DNA from 3 places in the Nitrobacter hamburgensis X14 genome. Region 2 is predicted to be linked to each of the others. Evidence: predicted binding sites of a transcription regulator. Region 2 holds the regulator's gene; each other region holds the start of a gene.
The links. The regulator LexA, encoded in region 2, represses DNA repair genes until DNA is damaged. The targets are predictions, from matches to a motif close to TGTTCNNNNTGTGTTCNG.
Positions count from the first base shown of each region.

Region 1: a site for LexA is predicted at 1,442-1,459, ahead of def (peptide deformylase). Genes of this name have one in related genera too.
Region 3: a site for LexA is predicted at 1,258-1,275, ahead of NHAM_RS02610 (helicase-related protein). Genes of this name have one in related genera too.

Region 1 covers NC_007964.1:4,064,348-4,067,627, reverse strand. Annotated here, with positions in the region: gene fmt (methionyl-tRNA formyltransferase) at 1-787, opposite strand, end outside; gene def (peptide deformylase) at 812-1,339, opposite strand; partial or broken gene NHAM_RS18940 (DNA recombination protein RmuC) at 1,490-2,704, shown strand; gene NHAM_RS18935 (AmpG family muropeptide MFS transporter) at 2,766-3,280, shown strand, end outside.
Region 2 covers NC_007964.1:1,928,554-1,931,833, forward strand. Annotated here, with positions in the region: partial or broken gene NHAM_RS08835 (ComEC/Rec2 family competence protein) at 1-922, shown strand, start outside; gene lexA (transcriptional repressor LexA) at 1,044-1,745, opposite strand; gene NHAM_RS08845 (molybdopterin molybdotransferase MoeA) at 1,909-3,123, opposite strand.
Region 3 covers NC_007964.1:555,252-558,531, forward strand. Annotated here, with positions in the region: gene NHAM_RS02605 (DUF3108 domain-containing protein) at 171-1,031, shown strand; gene NHAM_RS02610 (helicase-related protein) at 1,354-3,280, shown strand, end outside.

The sequences.
Region 1 (3,280 bases), 2.1 Mb from region 2:
CGGGTTCGCCGGGGCCTTTCACGACCCCACAACGCAAGATCTTCACGCGCACTTGCTCGCCATCGACGAGCATCTCGCACCAAGCGCCCGGAAACGGCGACAGGCCATGAATGTGGCGCAGCACGTCGCGCGCGGGCCTGCTCCAGTCGATGCGCGCCTCGGCCTTGTCGATTTTTGCGGCGTAGGTAACGCCGTGCTCGCTCTGTTTCGTCAGTTGCAAGCCGCCGCGCGCCAGCGCGGCCATCGCACGCGCCATGAGATCGGCCCCGAGCAGCGCCAGCGCGTCATGGAGATCGGATGCCGTCATCGCATCGGTCACGGCGATCCGCTCGGCCATGGCGACGTCGCCGGTGTCGAGGCCGGCATCCATCTTCATGACCATGACGCCGGTTTCAGCGTCCCCCGCCATGATGGCGCGGTTGATCGGCGCGGCACCGCGCCAGCGCGGCAGCAGCGAGCCGTGCAGGTTGAAGCAGCCGAGCGGCGGCGCATCGAGGATCGCCTGCGGCAGGATCATGCCGTAGGCGACGACCACGGCGGCATCGGCGCCATGCGAGCGGAATTCATCCAGCGCGGCGGGAGTTTTCAACGTTTTCGGCGTCAGCACGGGGATGCCGAGGCGATGCGCTTCCCGCGCCACCGGGCTCGGTTGCAGCTTCATGCCGCGGCCCGCGGGCCTGGCCTCGCGGGTGTATACGGCCGCGATCTCATGGCCATGGGCGATGAGCTGCAGCAGGGTCGGCACCGCGAATTCCGGCGTGCCCATGAAGATCAGGCGAAGCGGCATGAACGAGCCGATCTGTTTGCGAGACTATTTCGCGGCGAGCTTCGCAGCCTTGGTGAACTTCTTCACCACGCGGTCGCGTTTCAGTTTCGAGATGTGATCGACGAACAGCACGCCGTTGAGATGGTCGATCTCGTGCTGGATGCAGGTGGCGTAGATCCCCTCGGCATCCTCCTCGTGCACCTTGCCATCGAGATCGGTGAAGCGAACACGCACCCGCGCCGGCCGTTCGACCTCCTCGTAATATTCGGGGATCGACAGGCAGCCCTCTTCGTAGGTCGAGAGTTCCTCGGACGCCGACAGGATTTCCGGATTGATGAAGATGCGCGGCCGCGGCGTGAGTTCGCCCTCCTCGTCGCGCCTGGCGAGGTCCATGGTGATGATGCGCAACGGTTGCGCGATCTGGATGCCGGCAAGCCCGATGCCCGGTGCGTCGTACATGGTTTCGAACATGTCGTCGGCAAGCTTGCGGATCTCCGGCGTGACCGTTTCGATCGGCCTCGAAACCAGACGCAACTGCTTGTCCGGCAGAATGATTATTTCGCGAATAGCCATGGCGGGCGATGTAATCCCCCGGTCTGCCGCGGTCAATCCATGGCGATTTCGGGTCGTTAAGCATGTGTTAACCATAAAAATCGGGCTTTCGTTAACCCAATATGTTCTCTCTTTGTTCGTATCGGCCGCCGAATCGGCTACAAGGGCCGGATGAACCAGATCCTTTTCATGCTGGCCGACGTACCAGTGCGAGCAGGCGGCGTGCTGATCGCATTCGGCGCGCTGGCGCTGGTGCTGCTGCTGATTATCGCCATTGTGATCGCGCGCTCCGGTCGCCGGGGAACCGAAATGGCGCTGGCGCAGGCGAGCCGCGCCGACGAACTGGAGGACCGTCTCGGCGACATGATGCGCGCGCAGGCCGAGGCCACCGGCCGCGTCGACGCCATGGGTCGGGCGCTCGCGGGGCGCCAGGCGGAGATGGCGCGCGCCGTCAGCGAGCGGCTCGATTCGGTCACCCATCGGGTCGGCCAGTCGATGGAATAGACCACGCGCAACACCATGGACAGCCTGCGCGTGCTGCACGAGCGGCTCGGGATTATCGACAATGCGCACAAGAACCTGACCGACCTGACGGCGCAGGTGACGACGCTGCGCGAGGTGCTCGCCAACAAGCAGTCGCGCGGCGCATTCGGACAGGCGCGGATGGAAGCGATCGTGCAGGACGGCATGCCGAAAGACTCGTTTGCCTTCCAGTACACGCTGTCGAACGGCAAGCGGCCGGACTGTGTGATCTTCCTCCCCGACCAGCGCCCCCTCTGCATCGACGCGAAATTCCCGCTGGAGGCCATGACGGCGCTCCACGACGCCCGCACCGACGACGAAAGGAAGTTCGCAAGCCAGCGGCTGCGCGCCGACGTCATGAAACACGTCAACGATATCGCCGGAAAATACCTGATCCCGGGCGAGACCCAGGATAACGCCCTGATGTTCGTGCCGTCGGAGTCGGTCTATGCCGAGATCTATGACGCCTTCGACGATGTGATCCAGAAGGCCTATCGCGCCCGGATCGTGCTGGTGTCGCCATCGCTTTTGATGCTGGCGATCCAGGTGATGCAGCAGCTTCTCAAGGACGCGCGGATGCGCGATGCCGCCGACAAGGTGCGGACCGAGGTCATGAGCATGATGGGTGACGTCGAGCGCCTGCGCGACCGGGTCAGCAGGCTCGGCAGCCATTTCGATCAGGTCAGCGAGGATGTCAGGCAGGTCCTGATCTCGGTCGGCAAGATCGACAAGCGCGCAGTGAGGATCGAGGAACTCGATTTCAGCAAGGACGAGGCAGCTACGGAGACGCCGCGGATCGTCAAGCCCGGCGAGCCGGAGCTGTATCCGCCGCAGTTCGGCCGCAAAATCCAGGCGGGTGAGTAAGCTTTCGCGCTTTCCCACAAGAGGAGAGGGGAAAGAGGCCGAATCTGCTAGCACATGCGACATGACTGCTCCGGACACCACCGTCGCCCCGCCGAATGGATCCGACGCCGCCCCGCGCGCGTCATGGCGCGAGAGCATTGCGGTCTATCTGCAACCGCGCGTTCTCATTGTGATGCTGCTCGGCTTCTCGTCCGGCCTGCCGCTGGCGTTGTCGGGATCGACGCTGCAGATATGGATGACGGAGTCCGGCATCGACCTGCGCGCCATCGGTCTGTTCGTCCTCGTCGGCACACCCTACACGCTGAAGTTTCTGTGGGCGCCGCTGGTCGATGCCCTGCACATTCCGCTGCTGACGCGGCGGTTCGGCCGCCGCCGCGGCTGGCTCGTCTTCTCGCAACTGCTTCTGATCGCGGCGATCCTGCTGCTGGCCTCGACCGATCCGGTGAAGGCGCCGTGGTTCGTCGCGCTCGGCGCGCTGCTCGTGGCTGCGACATCGGCGACGCAGGACATCGTGGTCGATGCCTTTCGCGTCGAGAGCCTGCCGGAAAGCGAGCAGGCCGCCGGCATGGCGGGCTA
Region 2 (3,280 bases):
CCGGACTTGCGACGACGCCATATGCCGCGTTCCATTTTCATCGCGTGACACCGTACGGCGTGGTCGCAAACCTGCTGGCAATGCCGGTGGTCTCGGCGCTGGTGATGCCGGCCGGGCTTCTGGGACTGGCTGCGATGCCGTTCGGCTTTGACGGCGTGTTCTGGCGGCTGATGGATATCGGCATCGAATGGATGATCGTGGTCACGCAATGGGTGGCGGCGCTGCCCGGCGCCATCGGCCGCATGGCGGCGTTCGGAACCGGGCCGCTGATCGCCGCGACCGCGGGCATCATCTTGCTCGGACTGCTCAGAACGCCGCTGCGCTGGAGCGGAGCGGCCATCATCGGGCTGGCGATCGCATGGTCGCTTGCGGTGGAGCAGCCGGATATTCTGATCTCCGCCGACGGTCATAACGTCGGCGTGCGGGGCGGGGACGGGCGGCTGCGTCTCCCTCCGCACGGGCAAGGATAACTTTACGGTCAGGGAATGGCTGGCCGCTGATGCGGACGGGCGTCAGCCTGCCGACTCCACCTTTGCGGAGGGCGTCTCATGCGACGACGGTGGCTGCGTGGTTAAGGTGAGTGGGGGGTGGAATTGTCGCGCTGGCGCGCCGCGCGGACGCCATGGAGGACGACTGCGTGCGGGCGGAGGTGATGGTGACGCCGTGGCAGGCTCCCGAGGGATGTCTTGCGCAGGTGATCGATCAGGACAGGCTGCGGCGGGAAGGCGCCCTGGAGCTGCGGCGAGTCTCAGACGGCGCAAAACACCATTTTGTCGTCGATGCCGTCAGGCCCGATCATGTCGACCGGCCCTGGTCGCCCGCTGTCGGCGGTGACAAGCCGACGCGCATCGGCTCCCGATCGGCGCCGGCGCGCCCGGTCGATGCCACGCCCGCGGCTGACGATCTCCAGCCGGACGATTGAACGCTCTGCCGCCGATTAGAGCCTTCGCTTCTGATGGAATCAGAAGCGGGCTCTATGATTTTGATTTGACGCGTTTTCTTCCCGCGAACCGGTACCCACTTCGCTCGAAAACTTGCAAGAATCAGTACTTGCGATAGATGCCGATCAGTTTGCCCTGGATCTGGACGCGGTTGGGCGGAAGGATGCGAACCTCGTAAGCTGTGTTCGCGGGCTCGAGCGCGATCGAGGCGCCGCGGCGGCGGAAGCGCTTCAGCGTTGCCTCCTCGTCGTCGATCAAGGCAACCACGATGTCGCCGGTTTCCGCAGTCTCGTTGCGTTGAATCAGCGCCATGTCGCCGTCGAGGATTCCGGCCTCGACCATCGAGTCGCCGCGCACCTCGAGCGCGTAGTGCTCGCCGGAGCCGAGCATGTCGGGCGGCACGCTGATGGTGTGGCTCCGGGTCTGCAGCGCCTCGATCGGTGTGCCGGCCGCGATACGACCCATCACCGGAACGGCGACCGGACGTTCTGCATCGTCGACGACACCGCCGCCGCTCGGGCGGACCTTGCCGAGATTGCCCTCGATGACGCTCGGCGTGAAACCGCGACGGCCGCCGCCGTTACCGGCGACCTCCGGCAGCTTGATGACCTCGATGGCGCGGGCGCGATTGGGCAGGCGGCGGATGAAGCCGCGCTCCTCCAGCGCGGTGATCAGGCGATGGATACCGGACTTCGAGCGCAGATCGAGCGCATCCTTCATTTCATCGAACGAGGGCGGCACGCCGGATTCCTTCAGCCGTTCGTTGATAAAACGCAGGAGTTCGTACTGTTTGCGCGTGAGCATCCCGACCAGTCCCCGATTGATGGTGCCTGCCGTCCGATTCCGGGGCGTCAGGCTTGGAGCCTTATGCCTAGCGGCATGAGTATCCGAAACAAATCATGAACGGACACTATATGTTCGATATGTGTTCCGCAACTGTTTAATTTAACGTCAACAAAGCGAGGTTTTACGACAGCGAGAGCTTAATCACGGCACAGGGCTCGCCTTTACTTGAGGCAGGCGCAAGCGGTGCGCGGACCACGAGTGCTTCCGCTGCCGCGAGATTTCCCATCAGCGAACTGTCCTGATGCCCGACCGGTGTCGCGATCGGCAGCCCGTCGGGCGAGTGCGCGAGCCGGGCGCGCAGATAATCCTGCCGGGCTTGATTGGCGGCGACATCGCTGCCGAGCACCGCTCGTTCAATGCGATGGTGGATATCCTGACGACCCGACAACGCGCGAATCAGCGGCACCATGAACAGGAACGCGCAGATGTAGGAGGAGACGGGGTTGCCGGGCAGGCCGATCACGCGCATCGCGCCGAGCCGTCCGTGCATCATCGGCTTGCCGGGCCGGAGCGCGATCCGCCAGAACGCGATCTCCACGCCTTCGGCCTCCAGCGCGCGCTTGACGAGGTCATGGTCTCCGACCGACGCGCCGCCTGTGGTGACGAGAATGTCGGCGCCGCTCTCGCGGGCGCGGCGGATCGCGGCCCTCGTCGCCTCCATGGTGTCGGCGGCGACGCCGAGGTCGATCGCCTCGGCGCCTTCGCCCCGGGCGAGCGCACGAAGCGCGTAGCCGTTGGATAGGACGATTTGGCCTGGACCGGGCGTCGTGCCCGGCAAAACCAGTTCATCGCCGGTGGCGAGCACGGCTATTTTTGGGCGTCGGTGCACCGGCAGGTCCGGATAGTTCATGCCGGCAGCAAGGGAGAGATGGCGGTCGGTGAGATGGCTGCGGGCGCGCAGCAACACGTCGCCTTCGTGAAAATCGACGCCGGCAGGGCGGATGTTCTTTCCGGCCGCGGTGGCTTCCCTGACGACGACGTCGTCGCCGTCGCGTTCGGTGTCCTCCTGGATCACGACGGTATCGGCGCTGTCCGGCACCACGCCTCCGGTGAAAATCCGCAGAGCTTCGCCGGCCCCCAGCGCCCGCTCGAGCGGCCGTCCCGCGGCGATCTCGCCGATCACATGCAGCCGCGCTGGAATCGTCGCGATGTCCGCCGCGCGCACCGCGTAGCCGTCCATCGCCGACATCGCCACCGGCGGCTGGGTCCGGCGCGAGGGGAGGTCGCGCGCCAGCACCCGGCGATGCGCGGCCTCGAGATCGACCGCTTCTTCCGGAAGCGGTTCGACTCCGGCGAGAACAGCCGCAAGGGCGTCGGCGACTGCCATCAGGGCCATGACCATATTCTCCCAGGTTTCCAGTGGGCCGATTCTAACATTCGTATCCTGTGTGAGCAGGTACCTTTGCGAAGGTTAGAATCAAAGGACCACTAGCAAATATAGATAACTAGAGCGTTTTCGAGCGAAGTGGATACCGGTTCGCGTGAAGAAAACG
Region 3 (3,280 bases), 1.4 Mb from region 2:
ATGGGTTTGACGCGCTCGCCGACCTGCTGCGGTTACTCATATGCGATTTCCGCTTAGATTGAGTCTCTATAATCGGCCGCCACAAGACAATGACCCGCAAGCCTGATTATAAAGCCGCGTGAGCCCGAACCGTGACGTGCAGGACCACCCTTTAAGTGAGCTTCTCCCGAATGACGTTGCCCCGGTCGATGCTCGCTTCGCTTCGGACCCTGGCTGGCGCATCGCTCGCACTCCTTGCCGCGATGTTGGCGATGACGGGTCCGGCAGCCGCGCAGGGCAAGCTCGAAGCTCACTATGACGTCACCCTGGCCGGGATTCTTGTCGGCACCGGCACCTGGGCGGTCGACATCCTCGATGATCAGTATTCGGCCGCGGCAGACGGCGGCGCCACCGGAATTCTCAAGGCGTTTGCTCATGGCACCGGCACTGGCACCTCGCAGGGCCGCGTCGTCAACGGCGCGCTGGTTCCCGCGAACTATACCGCGACCATCTCGTCGTCGAAGAAGTCCGAGACCATTCGCATGTCGCTGGCCGGCGGCAATGTGAAGGATTTCGTCATCGAGCCGACCCCGCCGGTCGATGCCAAGCGCATTCCGGTCACCGATGCGCACAAGCGCGGCGTGTTCGATCCGATGAGCGCAACGCTGCTGCGGGTGCCCGGCACCGCCGATCCGCTCGGTCCGGAAGCCTGTCACGCTACGACCGGGATCTTCGACGGCCGCATGCGCTACGACCTGCGCCTCGACTTCAAGCGCATGGAAACGGTGAAGTCTGAAAAGGGCTATCATGGCCCGGTCGTGGTCTGCTCGATCTATTTCTCGCCGATCTCCGGCTACGTCCCCGACCGTTTCGCGATCAAATATCTCGCCGCTCAGCGCAACATGGAACTCTGGCTGGCGCCGATCGCCGGCACGCGCGTTGTGGTACCCTATCGCCTGACGATTCCGACACCGCTCGGCATAGGCAAGCTGGAAGCGACCCAGTTCATCACGACCGCCATGCCGCCGCGCGCCGCTGCCAAGGCCCATTAGCCGCGGGTTTCGGCGCTCGTGGTCGGCTTCGTGCACTGCTTTGAGTTTGGGAATCCTGTTGACTCCTGCTGCATGATCATGCGTCCGGTGGATTCATAATTTAGGAGAAATAACCGCTCTTGTTGATGTCGTCGGAACTTGATCTAGTGCCGCCTGTCGATCCGAACGCGAGATATTGCGGTGAACGAAGCCGGAGATATCGGGAGTCAGCGATTCGGGCGCGATTCGTTCCGGACTCGTTCCAAAGCTTAAGCCGCGGCCCTGCAAGCGTCGCATTGTGAAACACATCTGATCGCCAGCGCCGCGAAAACCCTCGGAACACATGGCCTTTTCGTCTTCGATATCCCCGCCCGGCAACGGTCGCGCGCCCGGTACGGGCGTGACGGCGGTGCTCGGTCCGACCAACACCGGCAAGACCCATCTCGCGATCGAGCGGATGCTGGCGCATTCCTCCGGCATCATCGGCCTGCCGCTGCGGCTGCTTGCCCGCGAGGTCTACAACAAGATTGCCGACCGCGCCGGCCCGGACTCCGTCGCGCTGATCACCGGCGAGGAGAAGATCAAGCCGGCGCGGCCGCGCTTCTGGGTTTCGACTGTGGAAGCGATGCCGCGCGACCTCGACGTCTCGTTCCTCGCCGTCGACGAAATCCAGATCAGTGCCGATCTCGAGCGCGGCCACGTTTTCACCGATCGCATTCTGCACCGGCGCGGCCGCGACGAGACGCTGCTGCTCGGCGCCGCGACCATGCGTCCGATCATCGAGCGGCTGCTGCCGGGCGCGAGCATCGTCACCCGCCCCCGGCTGTCGCAGCTTGAGTTCGCCGGCGACCGCAAGATCACCCGACAGCCGCGCCGCACCGCGATCGTCGCGTTTTCGGCGGACGAAGTCTACGCCATCGCCGAACTGATCCGCCGCCAGCACGGCGGCGCGGCGGTGGTGCTGGGATCGCTGTCGCCGCGCACCCGCAACGCGCAGGTCGCGATGTTCCAGTCCGGCGACGTCGATTATCTCGTCGCCACCGACGCGGTCGGCATGGGCCTTAATCTCGACGTCGATCACGTCGCCTTCGCCTCCGACCGCAAATACGACGGCTACCAGTTTCGCAGGCTGACGCCGGCGGAGTTCGCGCAAGTTGCCGGCCGCGCCGGCCGCGCCACCCGCAACGGCACCTTCGGCACCACCGGGCGCTGCGCGCCGTTCGAGCCCGAACTCGTGAATGCGCTGCAGAACCACACGTTTGAGGCCGTCAAGACGCTGCAGTGGCGCAACTCCGATCTCGATTTCTCCTCGCTCGGCGCGCTGCAGGTGTCGCTGGCGCTGACACCCCCGCACGAGGCGCTGACCCGCGCGCCGATCGCCGAGGACCTGCGCGTGCTCGATCACGCCGCGCGCGATGTCGACGTGCGCGCCATGGCGCATGGCGCGGCGGCGGTGGAGCGGTTATGGGATGCCTGCCAGATTCCGGACTATCGCAAGATCGCGCCGGCCGCCCACGCCGAACTGGTCACGACACTGTTCGGTTTCCTGATGCGGAAGGGCCGGGTTCCTGACGACTGGTTCGCGGCCCAGATAGCCCAGGCCGACCGCATCGACGGCGGTATCGACACCCTGTCGGGGCGGATTGCGCAAATTCGGACCTGGACCTTTGTTGCCAATCGCCCCGACTGGCTGGCCGATCCCGAGCACTGGCAGGGAATTTCGCGCCAAGTCGAAAATAAATTGTCAGATGCGCTGCACCAAAGGCTCACGGAGCGTTTCGTTGACCGTCGGACCAGTGTATTGATGCGCCGCCTGCGGGAAAACACGATGTTGGATACGGAAATTGGCAAGACCGGCGAAGTGATCGTAGAGGGCCATGTGATCGGCCGTCTCGACGGATTTACTTTCGCGCCGGATGCGGCAGAGGCCGGCTCGGAGGCCAAGGCCTTGCAGGCGGTCGCGCAAAAGGCGCTGGCCGGCGAAATCGAGGCGCGCGCCGAAAAACTGTCCGGCGCACCGGACGATCAGTTCGTGCTGACCTCGGACGGCACCATTCGCTGGACCGGTGATGCCGTGGCGCGACTGGCCGCCGCGGACGACGTGCTGCATCCGCGGCTGCGGATCATTTCCGATGAACGGCTGACCGGTGCACCGCGCGATGCGGTACAGGCGCGGCTCGATCTGTGGCTGAAGACCCATATCGAAAAGCTGCTCGGGCCGCTGTTCGAGTTGTCCAAGGCGGAGGATGTGACCGGCATCGCGCGCGGCA